Regions from separate parts of the Paenibacillus sp. EC2-1 genome, predicted to be linked through region 1. Evidence: a T-box and tRNA genes for the amino acid it is inferred to sense, from the RefSeq annotation. Region 1 holds a T-box; the other holds one or more tRNA genes.
What was found. A T-box is a leader RNA that pairs with one kind of tRNA and senses whether it is charged. The one in region 1 lies ahead of pheS (phenylalanine--tRNA ligase subunit alpha), so its partner is inferred to be a tRNA-Phe.
Positions count from the first base shown of each region.

Region 2: it has a tRNA-Phe gene. The T-box ahead of pheS (phenylalanine--tRNA ligase subunit alpha) is inferred to sense a tRNA for this amino acid. The anticodon was not compared.

Region 1 is NZ_CP186006.1:4,277,949-4,290,289, reverse strand. Features, by position in the region: gene ACK8P5_RS19970 (aldolase catalytic domain-containing protein) at 1-260, shown strand, start outside; gene ACK8P5_RS19965 (bifunctional diguanylate cyclase/phosphodiesterase) at 534-2,639, shown strand; tRNA gene ACK8P5_RS19960 (tRNA-Pro) at 2,754-2,827, shown strand; tRNA gene ACK8P5_RS19955 (tRNA-Gly) at 2,839-2,912, shown strand; gene ACK8P5_RS19950 (YheC/YheD family protein) at 3,053-3,847, opposite strand; gene ACK8P5_RS19945 (CoF synthetase) at 4,064-5,338, shown strand; gene sbnA (2,3-diaminopropionate biosynthesis protein SbnA) at 5,339-6,316, shown strand; gene ACK8P5_RS19935 (2,3-diaminopropionate biosynthesis protein SbnB) at 6,320-7,285, shown strand; gene abc-f (ribosomal protection-like ABC-F family protein) at 7,681-9,534, shown strand; gene ACK8P5_RS19925 (nucleotidyltransferase domain-containing protein) at 9,622-10,458, shown strand; T-box leader at 10,548-10,809, shown strand; gene pheS (phenylalanine--tRNA ligase subunit alpha) at 10,884-11,918, shown strand; gene pheT (phenylalanine--tRNA ligase subunit beta) at 11,948-12,341, shown strand, end outside.
Region 2 is NZ_CP186006.1:195,674-208,014, forward strand. Features, by position in the region: rRNA gene ACK8P5_RS01045 (23S ribosomal RNA) at 1-1,022, shown strand, start outside; tRNA gene ACK8P5_RS01050 (tRNA-Ser) at 1,162-1,253, shown strand; tRNA gene ACK8P5_RS01055 (tRNA-Met) at 1,288-1,364, shown strand; tRNA gene ACK8P5_RS01060 (tRNA-Val) at 1,374-1,449, shown strand; tRNA gene ACK8P5_RS01065 (tRNA-Thr) at 1,470-1,545, shown strand; tRNA gene ACK8P5_RS01070 (tRNA-Asp) at 1,560-1,636, shown strand; tRNA gene ACK8P5_RS01075 (tRNA-Phe) at 1,711-1,783, shown strand; tRNA gene ACK8P5_RS01080 (tRNA-Tyr) at 1,796-1,881, shown strand; tRNA gene ACK8P5_RS01085 (tRNA-Lys) at 1,889-1,961, shown strand; gene ACK8P5_RS01090 (PucR family transcriptional regulator) at 2,067-3,272, shown strand; gene ACK8P5_RS01095 (ABC transporter ATP-binding protein) at 3,378-4,502, shown strand; gene hprK (HPr(Ser) kinase/phosphatase) at 5,009-5,947, shown strand; gene lgt (prolipoprotein diacylglyceryl transferase) at 5,959-7,077, shown strand; gene ppaX (pyrophosphatase PpaX) at 7,084-7,737, shown strand; gene ACK8P5_RS01115 (acyltransferase) at 7,751-8,257, shown strand; gene ACK8P5_RS01120 (acyltransferase) at 8,537-9,733, shown strand; gene ACK8P5_RS01125 (ATP phosphoribosyltransferase regulatory subunit) at 10,042-11,238, shown strand; gene hisG (ATP phosphoribosyltransferase) at 11,269-11,907, shown strand; gene hisD (histidinol dehydrogenase) at 11,960-12,341, shown strand, end outside.

The DNA of each region.
Region 1 (12,341 bases):
GTAATTGCCCAACCGAATTGCTGGTCACCCATTTAAAAGGGACCAAATACACGCTTCGCCCTGTGCTTGATATCATTGAACGTTTTATGATTCCACTGCGTGAGAAGGAAGAGTGGGGCTACCTCATCCCTTACATGATTACAGGTACGCTTGATGAACATCCTCGTTCTGCAATGGCACTAAGAGCCTCAGCGAATAAGGATAAGGGTGTCGAGTTTTATGATAAGCTGACAACACCAGAGGTTACATTTGATAAATAGTTTACCTTCAGGAATTAGAAGCACTTTTCCTATATTGGAAAGGTGCTTCTTTTCTTTGGGGATTTTCATATATTTCGAATAATTGTGTAATTAAGGGTGGTTAATAGTACATACCTTGTCGAAAATAAGAATTTTTATTGACAATTTGTCGAAAATAGTCGCATATTTTATCCATTACATGGTAATAAAGCAGGAGAATCGCGTAAGACGTGGAATCCATTATTTTAGAATTGCATTTTGTTATCTATAGTCATAACGGGGGTTCAACTAAACATGCGTTTTAATACAGAAGAGAGAAAAACCGTGGGAAGCAGTATAGCTGTTATTGTTGTAGTCCTCCTGATTATTTTTTATCAAGCCTCGAATGAAACGCTTCAAGATTGGAACGGATTGGAATCCCTCTACTTAGTAGTTGGTGTTATAAACGTGGCCTTAGGCTTTGCAGTTTTTATCCAAGCTTGGACTTATAACTCTAATCCGATGTCGCGCCACCGACTTTATACAGGGTTGATGTTCCTAAGTGCACTGATCCCTGACCTTATCCATACCTTAGGTATAATTGGTTTTCCGTTGTTTCAGTGGAAAATATCTGAGAATAATGCTTTGTGGATGCTTCTATTATCAAAATTAGTAATTTCGTTAGGCGTTATGTTTATATTTAGTTTCAGAGATCAGCCTATTAAGACTTCACATAAGCCTGCTGTGCTTATAATGGGTACGTTAGCGATTGTGACAGTAATAACAGGGCTATTCGCCTTGCAGTCCCATTTACCGCTGCTTATGAATGAACAAGGAATGACCATGTTAAAGATCATGTTAGATACATGCATCCTTGTTATCTTTTTGATTGCATTGGGTGTATTTGCATTTCATAGACGATATAAACAGGTAACCTCGTATTCTTTCCTCGTCCGGGGGACATGCTTCTTTATCTTGGGTCAGATATTATTTATGAAATCCTTCCTTACTTCTGATTTAAATCATCTATTAGGGCTTATCTGTGGAAGTGTGGGGAGTTACTTAATTCTTCGTGGTTGCTGTCAACAAAAGTTCCATAGTCCGTTTGAGGAGGAGCAGATGCTGACTGAGGCTCAGATCAGCTACCTTGCCTATCACGATGATCTTACAGGTCTTCCTAATCTACGGAGACTGATAAATCGACTGGATACCCTATTAAATAGTGGCTCTAAGGAAGATGAGGTAACCATAGTCATCTTAAATTTCAATCGTTTCAAGACAATTAATGATTCTTTGGGGCGTGATGCAGGGGATCGTATTCTACAGTTGGCATCAGAACGTATAACAGGCGAAGTGAAGAATGGAGAAGAAGTTTACAGCTTGGGAGGTGATGAGTTCGCTGTTCTCCTATTTAATGAAGGGTCTGCCGAACACATCGTTTCTCGGATTGTCAGCTTTATTGATTTATTTAAAGAGCCAGTACAGCTCTGTTCAGGTGATTATCACCTATCACTCTCTGCGGGCTACGCTATCTATCCTGAAGACGGTACTGAAGCGGATCAACTCGTTCAGAATGCTGACACGGCCGTACATGGCATTAAGGGACAGCAGGTTAATATACAGCGGTATACGCCTTCCATGCAATTAAAGGCTCAGGAGAGGCTCGTTATGGAGACTGAATTACGGCGTGGACTCGAGCGAGAAGAATTTTTCCTAGAGTATCAACCGTTAGTTTGGTTGGAAACCAACCAAGTGGTTGGGATGGAAGCGTTAGTAAGATGGAATCACCCTGAGAGAGGAATTGTATATCCTGGCGAGTTCATTAGCATTGCAGAGGACATCGGGCTTATCGTTCCTTTAGGGGAATGGGTATTAAGACAAGCATGTCAGCAAAATAAGCAGTGGCAAGAGGCAGGCTACAAGCCGATTTGTGTATCAATCAATCTTTCTATAGGACAATTTATACAACCTAACTTACCAGAGCAGATTGGAACCATCTTGGATGAGATTCAACTTGATCCTAAATATGTAGAACTCGAAATCACGGAATCAATGACACTCGATAAAGATACAGCACTGGATCAAATGCACAGGCTGAAAAAATTAGGGGTCCGAATTAGTATTGATGACTTTGGTACGGGATACAGCTCCCTACATTATCTGAAGAACCTTCCGATCGATCGTTTAAAGATAGATAAAACTTTTGTTAATGAAATATTAGATGATAACAATAACGCGGCTATTGTATCAACCATTGCAACCATGGCCCATCATCTAAAGCTGAAAGTTACAGCAGAAGGGGTAGAAACGGCGGATCAACTGAGCTTCCTTCGAATTCAACAATGTCACGAAGGCCAAGGATATTATTTTAGTCGTCCGATTGGTGCATGGGATTTTGAAAGAGCATTTTTAATTTCTTGAAGACATAGGGGAGGGAAACTCCCCCTGTTTTTTTGATTGTATTAAAATACCAGTTGCAAATGTTTTAATCGCATGGTATATTAATTCTTGTCTTCAGGACAGCGTAAATGTTAACGGGATGTAGCTCAGCTTGGTAGAGCACCTGGTTTGGGACCAGGGGGTCGCATGTTCAAATCGTGTCATCCCGATTGTTATTTATGCGGGTGTAGTTCAATGGTAGAACTTCAGCCTTCCAAGCTGATAGCGTGGGTTCGATTCCCATCACCCGCTCCATTCTTAAACTACCAAGTCTCCAGATGCTAAGCATAGCATTGGAGGCTTTTTTTTGTTATACCAGAACGACGGAAGGGGAATATCGAACACTCGATATTCCCCTTCCGTCGTTCTTAAATATTACGGGTGAAATCTCATGTTCATGCTTTTGCGCTTATAGGCGCTTTTTTTGCTTTCGTGCATTTCGTTCGATGTTGTTTCCCATAGGCTTTGCCGTATGCCACAATGGTTCGAATGATTTGGGGATTGGGCAATAGGGAGAATGGCGCTGCATCAGGAGAGGTGTTTACTTCCAAGATCCATGGCGTAAGCTTCTGGTCCAGAGCTATATCTAAACCGAGCTCGTTCAGTCGAGGATCTGTCTGGCTTAACTTGAGCGCTGTGATATGTGCAAGTTTATTCATCGTTCGCAGCACAGCTGCAGTCTTTTTTTTGTCAGCAAAAGAAGCTAGCAATATGGAAGGATCGTAGATCGTGCCTCCTTGGCTCCCATTGGTGACCGCTTTTCCTGGATGAGCAAGACGTGCGAGTGTGCCAGTGCATTCCCACATGCGCTTCGGATTACGCTGGATCATAACTCTAAAATCGAACGGACGCCCTTTATATTTGAGCAGATGGATCCCCTTTTGCACAAGGTATGGTTTATTACCAAAATGTTTAGAGATGGAAGAATACATGGAATCAAAAGTTGTGAAAGTGTGTACATCAAAACCATGCTGATAACGATAACCTTGTTTTATTTTATCAACGCGGATAACACCTTTTCCTTGAGCACCTGAATCGGGCTTCACATAGACCATACTATACTCATGAAGCATGCTGGATAGCATAGACCGGTTCAAATGTTTTGTGAGTGGGATGTGTTTCGCAAGTTCCGGACTGATTAGTAAAAGCTTAGTTTTGAGCATTTTACTTACTAAATTTCTTTTAGTCATATCGATCTCCTTTCTTTTGTAATAGGCGTGTGAGTAGCTTAACAGTCCATTATACGGTCGGAACCATGGGGTTGTATGGTTCGCAGCCTACGCATGAATGATTAATGCTTATATTTTTTATTACTGGATATCGACGTATGAACAAGATGCTTATCTCTTGCATACAGTGAATTGTATATTTAGGCAACTGTACCTTATGGGAGAGGAGGCCAGGCTATGGTCTCGTCATATCGTATTAATCAGATCGTTGGGCGGATGGGTAGTTATTGCCCTTGGTATATCTCATGGCTTGGACCTATGGAGAAGGACAAAGAGATCGAATTGAAACAACTTCCACTTATGACGGCGTCTGTTCTGGAACAGCATTACTATGCCTCAGACAACCCGCTTGTTAGATTAAATGGTCTTTATGAATATCGCACCTCTGGCACGAGCTCGGGGAGACGTAAGAGCATTTATTATTCTAAAGCAGATGAAGAGTCGTACATGAGAATCAAGCTGGATGTATTCCGTACTATTTTAGGATCATCGGGCTATCGAAAGGCACTAGCTGATATGGGAACGGGGCATGCAGAGGCGACAGCTTTAGAAGTGTTCAGGCAGCTGGGGTTTGAGGTCGATTCTATTCCTTTTACGCTTCCTATTGAGGGGCATTTAGCACGGTTACAGCATTTTAAGCCAGAGGTACTCTACACGATGCCTTCTATTTTAGAGCGTATTCTGTTGCGCTCTGAACGTCCAGAATTGTATGGGATCAAGCATGTCATTCTCGTTGGTGAAATGGCCCCTCGGGGTTGGATACGTCAAGTTGCTGATCGCTTAGGGATTACAGAAGATCAGATTACGGATACGTATGGGTCAATTGAAATTGGGACGCTGGCATATTATTCACCGGAATATGGGCGTTACTTGTTTGCCGATGGACTCATTGCTGAGGGTATAGGGACAGAGTTGCTCGAAGACGGGCTTGATCCTTTACCTGATGATGAGCAAGTGCTTGTTCTAACCTCATCTGTAAGAGAGGCTTTTCCTGCCATTCGTTACGTAACCTATGATGTAGTGCGTGATCTACGTCCGATCCTAGTAGATGACATGGAGAGAATGAGCTTTCAAAGTATTGTGAAGCGGATCGGACCTGATTTGAAGCATGGTGAGAAAATAAGTGTGTACGATATTGAAAATGTTGTTAATCAACATTTGGGACAGATGAGTAGTGTACGAGTTCATGTAGAAGGAAATAGGCTGAAGGTGATTGTTTATAATCCTGAAGGTCATGATTCTATAAATCCGGATACCATCCATTCCGGCTCCGAAGAGGTTCTCGAAGCGTTAAAGCAAGCGTTGGAAGAACGCATACCTGCCATTGGGTCCATGATTCATTCAGGAATACTGGGCCATATTCAAGTGGTGAGGGGCAGTTTTGATGATGATGAGCAGCGCAGTAGAATTAAACACAAAAAAATTTATTATGACAAAGTTGAGGGGTCTTAGATGAAGCTTGAAGGAGGAATTGTTGACGCCGTTGGACGCACACCGCTCATTCGATTGTCTAGATTGTTTCAAGGGGAGTCTTTTGATGTTTACGGAAAGTTAGAAGGGATGAATCCGGGAGGTAGCGCGAAGGATCGACCTGCACTTTACTTATTGAAAGAAGCGATAAGCAGAGGGGAAATTACAGAGAAGAGTGTAGTAGTAGAATCTAGCTCAGGCAACTTAGCCATTAGTCTGGCGCAATTATGTCGCTATTTGGGATTACGCTTTATATGTGTTGTAGATCCCCGGACGACAGAGCAGCACAAGAGCATCATTCGCAGCTTCGGAGGAGAGATTGATCTTGTAAGCGAACCCGACGAACAGACAGGAGAATTTCTTCCGGCTCGTATACGCCGTGTTCAAGAGCTAGTTGAACAAATTCCACATGCTTATTGGACGAATCAGTATGGAAATACAGACAACAGTCTAGCTCATAACGAGATGACGATGAAGGAGATTTGCGATGTTCTTCACACTGTGGATTATTTGTTTTGTGGTGTGAGTTCTTGTGGTACGATTCGCGGATGTTCGGATTATATCAAGTCAAATCAGCTACCAACAAAGGTTATCGCAGTGGACGCCTCAGGAAGCGTTATATTTGGAGGGGTGAAGGGGCCACGTCAATTCCCGGGTCTGGGCGCAGGCATTGTTCCTGGGCTTTTTGAGCAGGGGATTGCAGATAAAGTGCAGTATGTAACGGATCGGGATTGCATAGAGGGCTGTCGACAATTAATCGATAGGGAATCGATTATGGCGGGGGCATCCTCAGGTGGAGTGATCTCAGCAATCTTTAACATGAAAGCTAATATTCCAAAAGGAGCTGTATGCGTCGCTATTTTGCCTGATCGGGGGGAGCGATATTTGGATACGGTGTTTAATGACGATTGGGTAGAGCGTAAGCTGGGTTTCTCGCCTCGAAAGATGCAGGGGGAATAGTGTATGTTGTACTTGAATGATACACATATTCAGACGCTTGGTATCAACTGGCATGAGTTAACAGATATCATACGGGATGTCATGCGAACGCAGGATGAGGGGGAGTGTGTACACCCTTTAAAACCTTATTTGAGATTCAAAAATCCAGAGAATCGGATAATTGCGATGCCTGCTTATGTCGGAGGGGCACATGATCTGGCCGGGATGAAATGGATTGCAAGCTTTCCGAATAATCATCTCCACGGACTGCCGAGAGCGCATAACACGCTCATTTTGAATGATGCAACGACAGGTGAGCCGCTAGCATTTCTTAATAGTGGGCTATTGAGTGGACTTCGCACAGCGGCTGTAAGTGGAGTCATGCTCGATGCCTATATTGAGGCTAGACAGATTGAAAGAATCAAGCTAGGTATTATCGGATGGGGACCTATTGGTCGGCTCCATCTTGATATGTGTGCCGCTCTCCTTGGAGAAAGGCTGGAGAGTGTTACTTTATACGACCTCCGAGGGATTGAGCTGTCGACGGTCAAAGCGGAACTAAGGAATATTACAGTCATCGCAGATCGTTGGCAAACAGCATATCGGGAATCCGATGTGATAGCTACTTGCACGGTTTCGAATAAACGCTATATTGACGAAGCACCAAAAAATGGAGCATTGCTGCTTGGCGTATCCCTTCGGGATTATATTGCCGATTGTATGGTGGACGTTCAATCTATCGTGGTAGATGATTGGAAGGAAGTATGTCGTGAGAATACGGATGTGGAACAGCTTCATCTCAAATATGGGCTGCAGTCTACGGATGTTATCACGCTTGCTGATGTGGTATGTCGTGATGGGCTTTTGAACAGTGAAGTACAGGGGACTGTATTTTTCAATCCCATGGGTTTGGCGATCTTTGACATAGGCGTTGCAGGTTATTATTGGCGTAAGGCACAAAGGCTTGGTATTGGCGTCAATCTGAATTGATATAGGAAATAGCGGGTAGACAATGTGGAGAGCATATTGTATAATGGGGCCAATTCATTCCAAGAAATGTGAGGTAACCGAATCCGATGAAGTAAGACACCTTTTTCTTTCGACAACTGCGAGATGTTATGCAGGCGTTTTCTCTACGGCGGTAGAGAGGAAGATTTGGTGTGTCTGAAAAAGATGATACGGTGACTTCGTATGAATCAATTGAGACTTGTTCGGGGATTTTTGCTTCTTTGATGCATCTAAGAAGCGGCTGTGTGTGGAATGAGCAGCCTTTGAAATATTCTCTAGAGCCTCATAATTATTTTCAGGTATACAATTCCTATCATCCGCCGCAGACAGCCGTCTGCGGTTTTTTTGTGAGTTTTCACTTGGAAAGGATGAGGAATATGACGACTATATTAAAAGCATCAGATATAAGCATTGAAATGCAGGGAGTTCAGTTGTTCTCGAATGTTCAATTAGAAATTGCTGAGGGGGAGCGTGTAGCTCTCTTTGGTAGAAATGGTTCGGGTAAATCAACACTTTTGTCTATTTTGACGGGTGATCGCAATCCTAACACGGGGCATGTAGAGGTTAGAATTTCTCGCGATCGCTTCGGGTGGCTTAGGCAGCAGGACGAGTCGGAGGATAGTCTATCAGCCCTTCAAACGGTTCGGCGGGAGAGTAATGAACAGTTGTGGCGAATGAAGCATCAAATGGCTGAGCTGGAACAGTCTATGCAGCTTCCAAGTCATGATGAAGGGGCAGAGCTGCTTGAGAAGTATGGGAATTTATTGGACCAATATGAGACAAGAAATGGTTTTCAGTGGGAAACTGAAGTGGAGAAGGCGATGAGTATGCTTGGGATCGGTCCCCAGCTATGGCATATACCTTTCAAGGAATTAAGTGGAGGGCAAAAGACGCGTACTCATTTAGCTTCCCTGCTTGTATCAGAGCCTCAGCTCCTTATCCTAGATGAGCCAACGAACCATCTGGATAGCGAGAGTTTAATATGGCTTGAGCAGTGGCTGTTGGCTTACAAGGGGACGGTATTATTTGTCTCCCATGATCGTGAATTCATGGATAAGGTGGCTACAGCCACGTGTGAATTAACGTCCGAGGGATTGAAGCGATATAAGGGAGGATACTCTGCATATCGGCAAGAGAAAGAACGAGAATTACGAGAGCAGGAAGCGCTGAACCGGAAGCAGGAATTAGCCCGAAAGGCGCTTGAAGAGTCCATCCGCAGATATCAGGAATGGTTTCATCAGGCACATAATTCAGCGAGTCATCAGAATGAAGTGAAAATTACAGCAAGTTTCTACAAGGCTAAAGCCAAAAAGAACATTTCTCGTTATCATGCCAAGCAAAAGGAACTCGAACGTCTTGATGCAGAGGCGGTGGATAAGCCGCGAAATGGTCCAAAACTGAACATGAAGCTGAGTGGGGAAGCCTTAGGCGCCCGTATGTTAATGCGTGTGGAAGATATGGGTTTTGGTTATGGTGATCAAATTTTATTCACTAAGCTTCAGTTTCAATTATCTCGTGGGGATCGATTGGCAATTCGAGGGCCGAACGGAAGTGGGAAGACAACACTGCTTAAGCTACTAATGGGTGAGATTGAACCGAATCAAGGCAAGATCGTAAGACATCCTGCCTTGAAAATTGGTTATTTCTCGCAGGAACTGAGCGGATTAAATACGGATAGCACACTAATCGATAGTTTGTTGGTTCTGCCGGATATGACTCAGAGCCGCGCAAGAACGCTTCTTGGTTGTTTTCTGTTCAGCCGAGATGATGTGTTTAAGAAGATTGGTGATTTAAGCATGGGGGAGAAGTGCAGAGCTGCTTTTCTTAAACTGTATTTCAGTGGAGCTCATCTCTTAGTTCTTGATGAACCGACGAATTACCTTGATGTAGATACGAGAGAGGTGATTGAGCAGGTCCTTGGAGATTATCCGGGCGCCATAGCGCTCGTTTCCCATGACCGTTATCTGGTGCGGAAGCTTGCGAATCGTCTCCTTACATTAACTAAGGGGGAGCAAGCTGTATGGTTTGAAGGCAGTGTCGAAGAGGAAGAGGAGCAGAATTCCCGAGTTCATGTGATCAGAGGAGATAGCCAAAAAGAAAATCGACGGATGGAGCTGGAGTTCAGAATTCAGGAGCTTCTTGAAAGGACACCGGATAGCAGTGCTCAAGAAGCCCAGCAATTATCGGAAATTAGGGCGCTTCGACAGGAGCTGGAACAGTTGCGCGGTTAACGATACTTCGCCCCATGCTCAGACTGAATCTGAGCATGGGGTCTAATGTTCATTGAGCCTGAACCAATAGTTGAGGAGTTGATCCAAATGGTTGCAGATGAAGTTGTGCATCATATCGCAAACGCACTGAATGGCTTACCAGGTATTGTAGGGATTGTTCTGGGTGGATCAAGGGCCCGAGGAAATCACGGACCAAATTCTGATATCGATATTGGCATATATTACGACATGTCCTTAGGGTTTAATATTGAAGATATTAATCGTATCGCTTCCAAGCTGGATGATGAACAAAGAGAAGGCTTAGTTACATCGATCGGTGGATGGGGGCCTTGGGTGAATGCGGGAGGATGGTTAGTTGTACAGGGCTATCATGTGGACTTGATTCTTCGTGACATCAATCGAGTGTCGCAGGTGGTAGGCGATTGTATAACAGGCGAGGTTTCGACACATTATCATACTGGCCATCCGCACGGTTTTCTGAATGTAATGTATATGGGTGAAATATCGATATGTAAAGTTTTATCCGACCCGAAGAGGCAGATAGCACAACTGAAATCCAAGACAACTCCCTATCCGGAAGCTTTGAAGAATGCGTTAATTGGATATTTCGGGTTTGAAGCCGCATTCTCTTTACAACATGCAATTAGCAATGTTTACAAAGATGATAGTTCGTATGTTGCAGGTTGTTGTTTCCGGACAATATCTTGTTTGAATCAAGTGTTATTTGCTAAGAATGAGCAATATTGTGTGAATGAGAAAAAAGCGGTGGCACTGGTAAATGATTTTCTTATTGCACCGAAGGATTACAAGTCTAGAATTGATCAGGTTATAACTCTTCTCTCAGTACACGAAGAAAGCACGCGTCAGGGTGTAGATATTCTTCGACAGCTTGTTCAAGAAACCGAGACGCTTATTGATCAATAATATGGCGCTTTATCAGGCGGTGAATTAGGCATATGAACTTGTCATACAAGACATAATTGAATATAATATAGGCATATAAGTTGAACAATGTAAATGCGTTGATGGAGAAGAGTAGGCAGTGCCTCTTTACAGGGAGGAGACGTCAATGATTGAGAGCGTCTCTACAGAAACAGGCTGTTGAAGTTCGCTCCGGAGCAGTTCCTTGAACACAGCTCTTGCTGTCCAAGTAGGGGATATCGGCTTCCGACACGTTATGTCGGTTAAAGTGAGCATATTGCTTGATGACAATCGTTATTCTTGTCATTTAAAGCAGGCTAACAAGGGTGGTACCACGGTCTTTTCGTCCCTTTCGGGAGAAAAGGCCTTTTTTTGTTGAGTTGAACTTGTATGTCTAATTGAGATTGTTGAAGGGGGCATGAAAGGCCATGAAAGAAAAATTGGAAGCACTAAAGCAGGAGGCACTGGCCCAACTGCAGGAGGTTACAGATCCGCAAGCACTGAATGATCTGCGTGTTAAGTATTTGGGGAAGAAAGGTGCTCTGACCGAAATTCTGAGAGGGATGGGATCGCTGAGTGCTGAAGAACGTCCTGTCATTGGACAGATCGGTAATGAAGTACGCGGAGCTATTGAATCCGTGATCACAAGTAAACAAGAGGACTTTCAGCGGAAGGAGACGGAAGAGCGTCTTCGTGCAGAGAAGGTTGACGTTACACTACCGGGACGCAAAATGACTCAAGGTTCTATTCACCCACTGAGTAGAGTGATTCAGGATATCGAGGATATCTTTATCGGTATGGGTTACCGTGTAGCTGAAGGACCAGAGGTAGAAACGGATTATTTTAACTTCGAAGCGCTCAACCTGCCGAAAAATCATCCGGCTCGTGATATGCAGGACTCCTTCTATTTAACGGATGATTTGCTCATGCGTACACAGACTTCGCCAGTTCAGGCGCGGACTATGCTTGATATGAAGGGGGAAACACCCGTTAAGATTATCTGTCCGGGACGGGTATTCCGCCGTGATGACGATGATGCAACTCACTCCTTTCAGTTCCACCAGATTGAAGGACTTGTGATCGGTAGCAACATTCGCATGAGCGATTTAAAGGGAACTTTGCTGCAATTTGTGCGTGAGATGTTCGGTGATAACACCCAAATCAGACTACGTCCGAGTTTCTTCCCATTCACAGAGCCGAGTGCTGAAGTTGATGTATCTTGTGTAAGATGCGGTGGCAGCGGCTGTCGTGTATGTAAACAAACAGGATGGCTCGAAATTTTGGGTTGCGGAATGGTTCACCCGAAAGTGCTCGAGATGGGCGGATATGATCCTGAGAAGTACAGCGGATTTGCATTTGGTATGGGCGTAGAGCGGATTGCGATGCTGAAATATGGTGTGGACGACATCCGTCATTTCTACAATAACGATATGTCATTCTTGAAGCAGTTTGCACGGATATAACTTTAAACAAAAGAAGGAAGTGAACGGTCATGAGAGTATCAACGGAATGGTTGTCTACGTATATTTCCCTGGAAGGTGTATCAGCTGAAGAGCTGGCAACCCGCATCACCTCGGCAGGTATCGAAATTGATGTCATTGAGAATCGCAATCAAGGCATCAATAAAGTGGTTGTCGGTTATGTGAAGAGTAAGGAGAAGCACCCTGATGCGGATAAACTAAACATTTGTATCGTGGATGCAGGTCAAGAAGAAGATCTACAGATCGTATGCGGCGCAAAGAATGTAGATGCAGGTCAGAAGGTACCTGTAGCCATGATCGGAGCAAAACTCCCGAGCGGGTTTGACATCAAGAAGGCGAAGTTGCGTGGTGTTCTTTCCCAGGGCATGATCTGCTCTGCAAAAGAATTGGGCATGAACGATAAGC
Region 2 (12,341 bases), 1.4 Mb from region 1:
AATCCGAAGCTATGAACCGAAGCCCCAGTAAACGGCGGCCGTAACTATAACGGTCCTAAGGTAGCGAAATTCCTTGTCAGGTAAATTCTGACCCGCACGAATGGCGTAACGATTTGGGCGCTGTCTCAACGAGAGATCCGGTGAAATTTTAATACCTGTGAAGATGCAGGTTACCCGCGACAAGACGGAAAGACCCCATGGAGCTTTACTGCAGCTTGATATTGGATTTGGGTACGATCTGTACAGGATAGGTGGGAGCCTAAGAAACAGGAGCGCAAGCTTCTGTGGAGGCGCCGTTGGGATACCACCCTGATCGTATCTAGGTTCTAACCTAGTACCGTGAACCGGTGCGGGGACAGTGTCTGGTGGGCAGTTTGACTGGGGCGGTCGCCTCCTAAAGAGTAACGGAGGCGCCCCAAGGTTCCCTCAGAATGGTTGGAAATCATTCGAAGAGTGCAAAGGCATAAGGGAGCTTGACTGCGAGACCTACAAGTCGAGCAGGGACGAAAGTCGGGCTTAGTGATCCGGTGGTACCGCATGGAAGGGCCATCGCTCAACGGATAAAAGCTACCCTGGGGATAACAGGCTTATCTCCCCCAAGAGTCCACATCGACGGGGAGGTTTGGCACCTCGATGTCGGCTCATCGCATCCTGGGGCTGAAGTAGGTCCCAAGGGTTGGGCTGTTCGCCCATTAAAGCGGTACGCGAGCTGGGTTCAGAACGTCGTGAGACAGTTCGGTCCCTATCTGTCGTGGGCGTAGGAAATTTGAGAGGAGCTGTCCTTAGTACGAGAGGACCGGGATGGACATACCGCTGGTGCACCAGTTGTTCCGCCAGGAGCATGGCTGGGTAGCTACGTATGGACGGGATAAGCGCTGAAAGCATCTAAGCGTGAAGCCCCCCTCAAGATGAGATTTCCCAGTATGTAAGACCCCTTGAAGACGACGAGGTAGATAGGTTGGAGGTGGAAGTGCAGCAATGCATGGAGCTGACCAATACTAATCGGTCGAGGGCTTATCCTACAAGCTTCACGCTGTGAAGCTCGCATCGAAAGCATCTGCTTTGGTCCGGTGTGAGTTACGGTGAAGCACTAATCGCAAATTCAAGTTTCGTATCTAGTTTTCAGGGAGTCAATCTCTGTAACTTGCATAAGGTTATGATGGAGAGATACCCAAGTGGCTATAAGGGGACCCTCTGCTAAGGGGTTAGACTGCGTAAGCGGTGCGAGGGTTCGAATCCCTCTCTCTCCGCCATTTATATAACCTGAATGTAATCCTGTATTGATATGGCGGTGTAGCTCAGCTGGCTAGAGCGTACGGTTCATACCCGTGAGGTCGGGGGTTCGATCCCCTCCGCCGCTACCATACATACCTGGAGGCTTAGCTCAGCTGGGAGAGCATCTGCCTTACAAGCAGAGGGTCGGGGGTTCGAACCCCTCAGCCTCCACCATTGAATTTTTAATTGAATACGCCGGTGTAGCTCAACTGGTAGAGCAACTGACTTGTAATCAGTAGGTTGGGGGTTCAAGTCCTCTCGCCGGCACCAGTTATTTTAAATGCGGAACTGTGGTGTAGAGGCCTAACATGCCTGCCTGTCACGCAGGAGATCGCGGGTTCGAATCCCGTCAGTTCCGCCATTTATTATATTAAATGGCTGGGTAAATGTGCGAAGTTAAATCGCTTCACACTATTTTTTTATTAAACTAAATATGGCTCGGTAGCTCAGTCGGTAGAGCAGAGGACTGAAAATCCTCGTGTCGGCGGTTCGATTCCGTCCCGAGCCACCTTTTAATCCTGGAGGATTAGCGAAGTGGCCAAACGCATCAGACTGTAAATCTGCTCCCTTACGGGTTCGGTGGTTCGAATCCATCATCCTCCACCAGTTTTATGAGCCATTAGCTCAGTTGGTAGAGCACCTGACTTTTAATCAGGGTGTCGAAGGTTCGAGTCCTTCATGGCTCATCACAGAAGTCGTCAACTATGTTGACGGCTTTTTTGTATATATTTCAGTTGACTGCTATAGATATGCTAAAATAATAAGAAAAAGACAAAGTGGTGGAGTCATCAATGACGGAGATAGAGCAAATACTGCAGAGTTTGAAGAGCACGCTGGGTATTCCTATGACACTTAAATCGTTGAATGAGCAAGAGTCTGAATTGCTGCTCGAATCTATAACAATCCCCAGTCTTCATAGTCAGACAACAAGTGATATTGGACCTTTTAATGAAATGAACATAAAGATACCAATGATAGAACAGTCGGAAGCAGGAATCTCTTATCATCTAGAGCAGGGTGAAGTGTGGTTTTCAATTCCTGTGAAGAATAATGTACCTATTATAATTTCAGTCCCGTCTGATAAGGTGACCGAGACTGAGGTGAAGCTAATTGGACTTTTATTATCTAATCTTGTTTATAACGATCCATCTACTAAGCTCCAACGGTATAGTAGTAAGGCAGAAGAAGAACATTACGCGCTTAAACTGGGAGAATGGCTAAACGAGCGCATAAAAGCTGATGAGTTATACGCTACTCTACCAGATGAGCTAGCTAATAGAATATCTCTATCGGAAGAAGTAATTCCTTTTTTACTTGTGAATGAAAGTGAGCATCCCACCGATACAACCTTCAAATCGCTTCAGAGGTTGCTTCGTAGTTATTTTGATGGGGAAGTTGTATTAGTACCTCTTCAGGAGAAGGCATGGCTTGTTCTTGCTGATCCGCAGCTTTTGGATGGTTTGGTAGATGAGAAGGAAGAGATTCCAGGCGAAGGAGATCAGGACTTACTGACACTCTTTTGTATGGGTCTATATGAGCTGGTATCGAATGAGTGGGTGGGTGACTTCCATATTGCCGCAATCCCAGCCATTAAGGTAGCCGAAGGTTTACCTTGCATGCTTAGACAACTTCGCGAAACGATGGTTATCGGACGAACTTTTCAAGTGAAAGAACATATTCATTTATCGACCGGGCTTCATCTGGAACGTTTGTTATTTAGTATTCCTGAAGTGCAGCGAAACCGCTTCCTAGAGGAGTACGGGAGCCACCATACAGATGTGTTTGAAGATGCCGAAACACTGTCTACGCTCGAAAGTTTTTTTGAATTAGATTGTAATGTTAGTGAAACGGCAAAGCGTTTGTATATTCACCGTAATACTCTTTTATACCGTTTAGATAAGATAAAACAAGAGACTGGACTTGATGTTCGGAGCTTCGGAGATGCTGTTTTGGTTAAAATTACTCTTCTATTGTATAAAGTGACGAAAAGAAAATAAGATTTTTGTGCAGATTGTGTATAGTCAGTCAGAAGTCTATAGGTTAATATTAAGACTATAAAATGTATTCGATTTCATAACACTTAATATGAGGGGGCAACAAGCATGGCAGGCGTACGTTTAGAGCACATTTATAAGAAATATGCAGGATCCGATAAGGCAACAGTAATCGATGTTAACCTCGATATTAAAGATAAAGAGTTTCTGGTATTGGTAGGACCTTCCGGTTGCGGTAAATCCACAACTTTGCGGATGATCGCTGGACTTGAAGAAATTTCTGAAGGTAAACTCTACATTGGTGACCGCGTTGTTAACGATGTAGCTCCTAAAGACCGTGATATCGCGATGGTATTCCAATCCTATGCCTTGTATCCGCATATGAATGTGTACCAGAACATGGCCTTCGGCTTGAAACTTCGTAAAGTGAAGAAGGACGAAATCGACAAACGTGTACGTGAAGCAGCAAGAATCTTGGATATCGAACATTTGCTAGAGCGTAAACCGAAAGCTCTTTCCGGTGGTCAGCGTCAGCGTGTTGCCTTGGGCCGTGCGATTGTCCGTGATCCACAAGTCTTCTTGATGGATGAGCCTCTTTCCAACTTGGATGCAAAACTTCGTGGTCAGATGCGTGCCGAAATTACAAAGCTGGTTAAGCGTCTTGAAACCACTTGTATCTATGTAACGCATGACCAAACAGAAGCTATGACGATGGGTGACCGTATCGTTGTTATGCAGGATGGTATCATCCAGCAGGCTGATTCTCCAGAACAGCTTTACAACAGCCCAAGCAACTTGTTCGTTGCAGGCTTTATTGGTTCCCCTACTATGAACTTTATCAACGGTAAATTGTCCGAGCAAAACGGAGGCGTATTCTTTACAGCTGAAGGTTTGAACGTTCAAGTACCAGGTGGTAAAGCACAACTTTTGAAGAACAAATCCCTGATTGGTAAAGAAGTTATCATGGGACTTCGTCCAGAAGATATTCATGAAGAGCCAGTGTTCTTGGAAGCATCTCCAAACACGATCTTCACTGCAAAAGTTGACGTTACTGAGAACCTCGGTCACGAAATGCTCTTGTATCTGAGTGGTTTGGGTGCAGAGACTGTTATTGGCCGTGTAGACGGACGTTCTACAACTCGTGAAGGTGATAACGTTAAATTGGCAATTGACATGAACAAAGTTCATATCTTCGATAAAGAGACCGAACTGAACGTTTTGTTGGGAGACTAATTCTCCGACAGTCGGGTTCCGAGAAAAACCGCCCTGTGAGGCGGTTTTTTTTGTTATTTCTATAGATGGACCTCAAAGTAGATTAGAAGATTTGTAGACGATAACAACAAGTATCTGATGATCACGAATTAAGTTTGAAGTTATGTCGAAGAAGGTTTTTAAATCGTAGCTGAGTACAATCTACAGAGAATATAAAAGTTACGATGATATGTGTTTGGATATATCAAACCTTACTAGAAAAACCTGGCAACATTGCATTTAGTGCTATTTTCCTTTAAGATATCAGGAAGTAAGGCTTACATAATTGATCTAAGGATAAGCATTTACATGAGGATGAAATGAAGTGTGTTATGCGGATTATGGCGGGTACATTAACTCCATCGGATTAAATATTTAGGTGGGGAGCTAGTCTGTATACTCCATTACTAACGATACATGTGTGAGCGGATCAACAGTTGGTTCGCGATATGATTTCTAACAACATACGGACGAAAAGGGGTATAACCATGGCCAAAAAAGTGAAAGTGTCTGAACTGGTACAGCAGTTCCAAATGGAGGTCATCTCCGGAGATGAAGGCTTGAAACGCCAAATAACAACAGACGATCTTAACCGACCCGGTCTGGAAATGGCGGGGTATTTTGAGTATCATCCACGTGAGCGTGTTCAGCTATTGGGACGGACGGAATTAGCTTTTTTTGCAATGTTAAAGCCAGAGGAGCGCAGAGATCGTATGCGGAGTCTCTGTACAGATGAGACGCCTTGTATTATTATTACTCGCTCGTTGGATGTTCCTGAAGAGCTAGTTGAGGTTAGTAATGAAACGGGTCTACCGGTATTGAGAAGCAGTATGGCGACAACGATTTTGACAAGCCGGATTACTGGATTTTTAGAGCGGAAACTTGCACCGACTACTACGATTCATGGGGTTCTATGTGATGTCTATGGTGTAGGCATGCTGATTACAGGTACAAGCGGTATTGGTAAAAGTGAAACAGCGCTCGAGCTTGTGAAAAGGGGTCACCGTCTTATTGCGGACGATGCGGTTGAAATCCGTCAGACGTCTGACTTCCAGTTACACGGTACAGCTCCGGAGTTAATCCGTCATTTGTTAGAGATCCGTGGTGTAGGTATCATTAACGTAATGACACTGTTTGGTGCGGGTGCCGTGCGAAACAATAAAAGGATTACTTTGGTTGTTCGTCTCGAAGCTTGGCAGCAGGATAAACAGTATGATCGTTTGGGTTTGGATGAAGAAAAGACACGTATTATTGATACCGATGTTCCTCTCGTTACCATCCCAGTTCGTCCGGGGCGGAACTTGGCTGTTATTATTGAGGTTGCGGCCATGAACTACCGTTTGAAACAAATGGGCTTGAATGCAGCATTGCAGTTTACGAACAAACTAACAGCTACAATTGCTGATGATATGGATGATCTGGACTAGGGGGGAATTGAATGTCTACATTGCTGATCGATCCGATCGCTTTCTCGATCGGATCGCTGCGCGTCCATTGGTATGGAATTATTCTAGGGTTGGGAGCTTTGGCAGGTCTTCTGCTTGTAATCCGTGAAGGAAAACGTTTTGGCATTCCACAAGAGTTCTTCATGGACCTCTTGCTCTTGGGTGTTCCTTCGGCCATTATAGGCGCGAGAATATATTATGTGGCTTTTAAATGGGAAGATTATAAAGATAACTTCCTTGATGTATTCAAGATTTGGAATGGTGGTATTGCCATTTATGGAGCACTAATCGGTGCTATCATATGTGCAATCATCTATGTGCGCTATAAGGGATATAATTTTTGGAGGATTGCAGATTTATGTGCACCTTCGCTATTGTTAGGTCAACTTATTGGCCGCTGGGGTAACTTTGTCAATCAAGAAGCATATGGTGGGCCTGTAGAAGAATCATTCTTACGCAATAGTCTGCACCTTCCTGACTTCATTGTAAACCAGATGAATGTTGATGGTGTGTTCCATCATCCAACCTTTTTATATGAATCCGTGTGGAACCTTGTTGGACTAGTATTATTGCTTGTACTTCGAAGACAAAAGTTTCTGCGTGTAGGTGAGCTATTCATTGGATATTTCATTTGGTATTCGATCGGTCGTTTCTATATCGAGGCTGTACGTACGGATAGCTTGGCATTCCAAGGTTCTTCGTTCCTTGAATCCATTATTAATAGTTTGTGGGCTCCAATGACCTGGATGGGATTTGAGCAAGGCTACTTAGATCCTGCATATGGAAACATTCGGATTTCTCAGCTATTGCCGATACTTATCGTAATTGTGGGAGTTATATGGATTGTTGTAAGACGGGTAACGGGAAGAGCGAATGAACGTTACTTAGACCCGATTGTATGTACTAAACCAGGATCGGGTCCAACACCAGAGGCAACACTTGATCGGAAACCACAGCAAGGAAACAAACCGCAGGCAAATCAGTCAACACCTTCTAACCCTGGTCCTGTGCATGATAAGAGTGCATCAGACTTGGTGGAAACTGCGGAATCTGAAAGATCCTCTAAGCATGACACTTCGATCAATAAAGATGCGGAAGACAAAAAGGAGTAGGGCAACGTGATTGAAACCGTACTATTTGATCTGGATGGCACCATTATTGATACGAATGATCTGATTATTGCCTCATTTATGCATGTCTTTGAAAAGGGACCTAATGGTCCCCTGACGAGGGAAGGTATTATTCCTCATATGGGAACGACACTGGAGTACCAGCTCCAGAAGTTCTCTGGTATGGAGGACGTTACATCTCTGGTTCCCCTTTATCGGGCTTATAGTCAGGAACATCACGATAACATGGTTAAGCCATTTCCTTATGTAAATGAAGTTGTGGAGTGGCTACATGCTCAAGGGATTTCTATGGGTATTGTAACCACTAAGATACGTCCGGGTACACTGATGACCTTAGAGAAGTTCAATCTGGATAAGTATATGTCTGCGGTTGTAACGGTTAATGATGTGGAGAATCCGAAACCGCATCCTGAGCCGGTGCTGAAGGCGATAGAAGCCATTGGATGTAATCCGGAAACGACCTTAATGGTGGGTGACAGTGCTGTAGATATCCAGTCAGCAAAGGCTGCTGGCGTTCAAGCTGCTGGCGTCGCTTGGTCGCTGAAAGGTGAGCAGGTGCTACGGGATTACGGAGCTGATTATATTTTGAAGGATATGCGGGACATTTATTCAATCGTAGGACAGAAACAGATACAGGAATAGGAGCCAAGGTGCAATGGCCAGAAAGGTAACTCGCCACCCTGTGGAAGGGCATAACGCGCTGTGGCATATATACAGCACAGTGAGTCCGTTCAAGGGTGTTAAGAACTTTATATTTGTGCAATTGGCCCGTTACTGTCCTGTCCTCCCGATGAAGAACTGGATCTACCGGAATATGCTCGGGATGAAGGTTGGCAAGCATACCGCTTTTGGATTAATGGTTATGGTGGACGTCTTCTACCCTGAGAAGATAACCGTGGGGGAGAACTCGGTCATAGGCTATAACACAACAATTCTGGCGCATGAATACCTTATACGGGAATATCGGCTTGGGGAAGTTATCATCGGTGAGAATGTATTGATCGGTGCGAACACGACTATTTTGCCGGGTGTGACGATAGGTGATGGTGCAGTAGTTGCGGCCGGCGCTGTCGTACATAAGGATGTGGCACCGGGTGCATTTGTGGGTGGCAATCCGCTTCGGGAGCTCAAACGGGTGACACCGGAAGATGAGTCAATTTGAGACAATGTGTCGTCACAGGTTCCAAAATAGCTTGTTTTATTGTAAAATGAGTAGGGCAAATAACGTAAAAAATAATTAATGGTCCCCTAGGTAACTGCCTTGTGGGGCCTTTTCGTTGGTAGGAACGTGTGAAATCACACACTGCCCGTATTGTTATGATAAAAAAACATGCTATTGTCTTCACGCTCTGTTGTCACTATCGTCAAGCTGAGCGTTTTTTTATATTATTACTTGCTGGGTCTGTTTCTACTCAATTTCACTAAAGGGGAAATTTAAAATATGGGAGCTACTCAAATTAGAAAGGAACGGCTACCGCAGCTTGATATTTATCGGGCACTGGCCATTCTGGGCGTACTGCATGTGCATGCGACCTCATTTGCAACGGTGGATGCGATTGATTCTCGCTTCTATTATATTATTAATTTTTTGAACATATTTTTTAAGTACGGGACACCTTCATTTATTTTTCTGAGCAGCTTTGTTCTGTTCTACAATTATTATGATCGTCCTTTGACGAGAAGCTTGATTACTAACTTCTACAAGAGACGGCTTTTGTATATTTTGCTACCTTATCTACTCATTTCGATCGTATACTTTTTCGTAAGACTTGATCAAAATGGATTGCTTAACAGTTCGATCGATTGGAGTGCACAAATACCTACATTCTTTGAGCGTCTGTCCAAGGGTCAGAACTATACGCATCTATACTTTGTGTTCATTAGCTTACAGTTCTATATTCTATTCCCGTTATTCCTGAAGCTATTGAAGTCTTCTAAATTCCTTGTGCGCTGGGCAGTCCCGATCGGGTTCTTGCTGCAATGGGGCTTTATCGTCTGGAATAAATACGAGCTGCATTATGCTACCAAAGGAAGCTTGGCGATTTCTTATCTAGCTTACTACTTGCTGGGTGCTTACCTAGCCATTAATTATGATAAATATAAAGTATGGTTAACCTCAGGCTGGAAGAAACAAACACGCCGTCAAAAGTCTGCTACGATTGCGCTGTGGGCTGGCTGGCTGATACTGGCTCTGACACATGTACAGATCTGGTATAACACACGTCTGCATGGAGCGAAGTATGACTCATTAGTATATGAATTCCTGTGGAATATACACACCGTCTTCTCCGCTATCGTATTAATGCAGGCTGCGAACTGGCTGTATAACAGTGGATGGAAAAAGATCGTTGCCCTTTTAACGCGGATTGGTGAGCTTTCCTTTGCGATTTACTTGATGCATCCGTTGTGGCTTAACTTTTATCGTGAGCATAAATTCGGTCTGAATCCAGTGACAGATGATTACTTGATTTGGGTTTACGGTGGTATGGTGACGGCTCTCATTGTGACTGCATTATTTGTACAATTAATAATGAAATATATTCCGGGTTCATGGGTGCTGCTCGGCAGTGTACCACGTTCCTTGAAGCCAAAAGATCCAGCCAAACAGGATTCGGGAAAGAAATCGGTTGGTATGTAGTTTTAAATAAATCATTGCACTTATATAATTCATAAAATGCTGGCATTGAGCCAGCATGAAGCCGTCCGGTTATTGGACGGCTTTTTTATTTATACTCTACTTGTTAGATAGGAGTAGGTTATAATAACAGGAGCAACCTGGTTTATTTTACCTTGGGGATAAGAGGCTAATTATTTGAAATAAGGACAAGTCATAAACGGATTGACGATGCAACTAAATGTATGGTAACATATGCAATATTCTTTACTTTGGTAGCATATTAGCACTTTAATGTGATAAAGAACAATATAGATTCGAGGTGTAACGTCATGTCTAAACCTAAAGGCTTTGAAAAACCGGCTGGCGTCCGTGATTATTTACCTCACGCGGTAGTGAGACTGCGTCAGATTGAGCACCAAGTCCTTGCCTGTATGGACCGGTGGGGATATCAACAGATTATGACGCCAACGATGGAGTATTACGATACGGTTGGAGTCGCAAGTTCAACGTCTGATCAGAAACTGTTCAAACTGCTCAACAATCGGGGAACGACGATGGTTCTACGTTCGGATATTACAGCTCCGATTGCCAGAGTTGTATCGTCTTTGCTGAAAGAGGAGCCACTTCCTATCCGTCTCTCTTACCATGCCAATGTGTTTCGTGCGATTGAAGAAGAAGCTGGGCGGGAAGCTGAGTTTTTCCAGACGGGTGTGGAACTTGTAGGTGACGACTCACCTGAGGCAGATGCTGAGGTTGTAGCTCTGGCAATTGAATCACTACAGGCCGCTGGGGTGGAGAAATTCCGAATCGCTCTAGGTCATGTAGGCTTCCTAAATGGGTTACTGGAAGAGGTATTGCCTGACAGGATTGAAGATCAGGAGAATCTAAAGCATGACTTGTTAGATCGAGATTATGTGGGGTACCGGAATACGATATCTGGGCTGGATCTGACGGATGTCCAAACCGATAAGCTAGAGGGCATCCTTAGACTTCGAGGCGGTCGGGAGATATGTGAGCAAGCGCTGGAGCTAAGCAGTGATCCATTGGCCCGTGCATCCATAGAACATTTATGCAAGGTGTGGGAAGTGATTGAAGCTTACAATGTCTCGGAACATGTGCTAATCGATCTGACGATGATCGGAGACTTCTCTTATTATACGGGAATGACTTTTGAAGGTTATGCTGCTGAGATTGGCTCACCTGTTGCAAGTGGTGGACGTTACGATAAGCTGTTACAGCAATTTGGACGGAATGTGCCGGCAACTGGGTTTGCCTTAAAGACAAATCGAATCCTGGATGGTGTTCAGGTCAAGGAAGCTTCGGAACAGCTTCCGGTATTAGTTCAGTATACAGCAGAGCAGCGTAAGGAAGGATTGACGCAGGCAGCTTTATTACGCAGCGAAGGAAGAGTGGTTGTTACTGCACTGATAAGCGGAGAAGATGAGGGATACTTGGCTAGGCAGGAAGATGCTTCTGAGCATGGATTACTTCATAAAGGCTATGCAGAGATTCTCACATTCTCATAAATGTAGACCTAAAGAAAGGAGGTGCGGTTCATGGCAGAAATTTTAAAAGTAGCTATGCCTAAAGGACGAATCTATAAAAAAGCATCTGAGTTATTTCGATCCGCAGGACTTCCTATTCCGATGGATGTGGATGATACGCGTAAGCTAGTTATTTCTTTGCCGGAGGCAGGAATGGAATTTATTCTGGCCAAGCCGGTCGACGTGCCAACCTATGTGGAATACGGGGTAGCAGATATCGGTATCGTAGGTAAGGATGTCTTGCTGGAAGAGAACAAGGATGTATATGAGCTGTTAGACCTCGGTATTGCGAGATGCCGGATGTCAGTTATCGGATTGCCAGACTGGACACCAGGGATTCAGCAGCGTGTTGCAACTAAATATCCGAATGTAGCATCACAGTATTTCCGTGAACAGGGTCAGCAGGTTGAGGTTGTGAAGCTGAATGGATCAATCGAGCTTGCACCACTGATTGGGCTTGCTGATCGGATTGTAGATATGGTAGAGACAGGACAGACGCTTAAGGAGAATGGACTTGTGGAGATGAACAGTCTGTTCGAAATTACAAGCCGGTTGATCGCAAACCGCGTGAGCTATCGGATGAAGAATGGCGAGATTCAAGCGCTGTGTGATCGTCTGCAAAAAGTGATTCTCACTGAAAAAAGCGTATAGAGACATGTAGGGCTGTATGAGCAGGAAGAGGAGAGGTAAGGGGGAATCTACGATGAAAGTTGTATCGGCACGTGATTTCAAGCTGCAACGGGAGAGCGATTACGGAACCCCAGCGCAGAATGAAACGGTGAAAAAGGTGGTTCAAGCGGTACGTGCAGAAGGAGATGCCGCGCTGCTGCGTTATACTGAAGAATTCGACAAAATGAAGCTTAAAGCGCATGAACTTCGTGTGCCAGAAGCTGAACTGAAGGCAGCTTATGATCATGTTGAGCCATCTTTTGTGACTGCTATACAGGCTGCGGCAGACAATATCCGAGCTTTCCACATGAAGCAGAAGCGTAATTCCTGGATGGATCTTCAGCCCGATGGCAGCATTCTTGGGCAGATCATCCGGCCTTTGAAGCGAGTCGGTGTCTACGTTCCTGGTGGAAAAG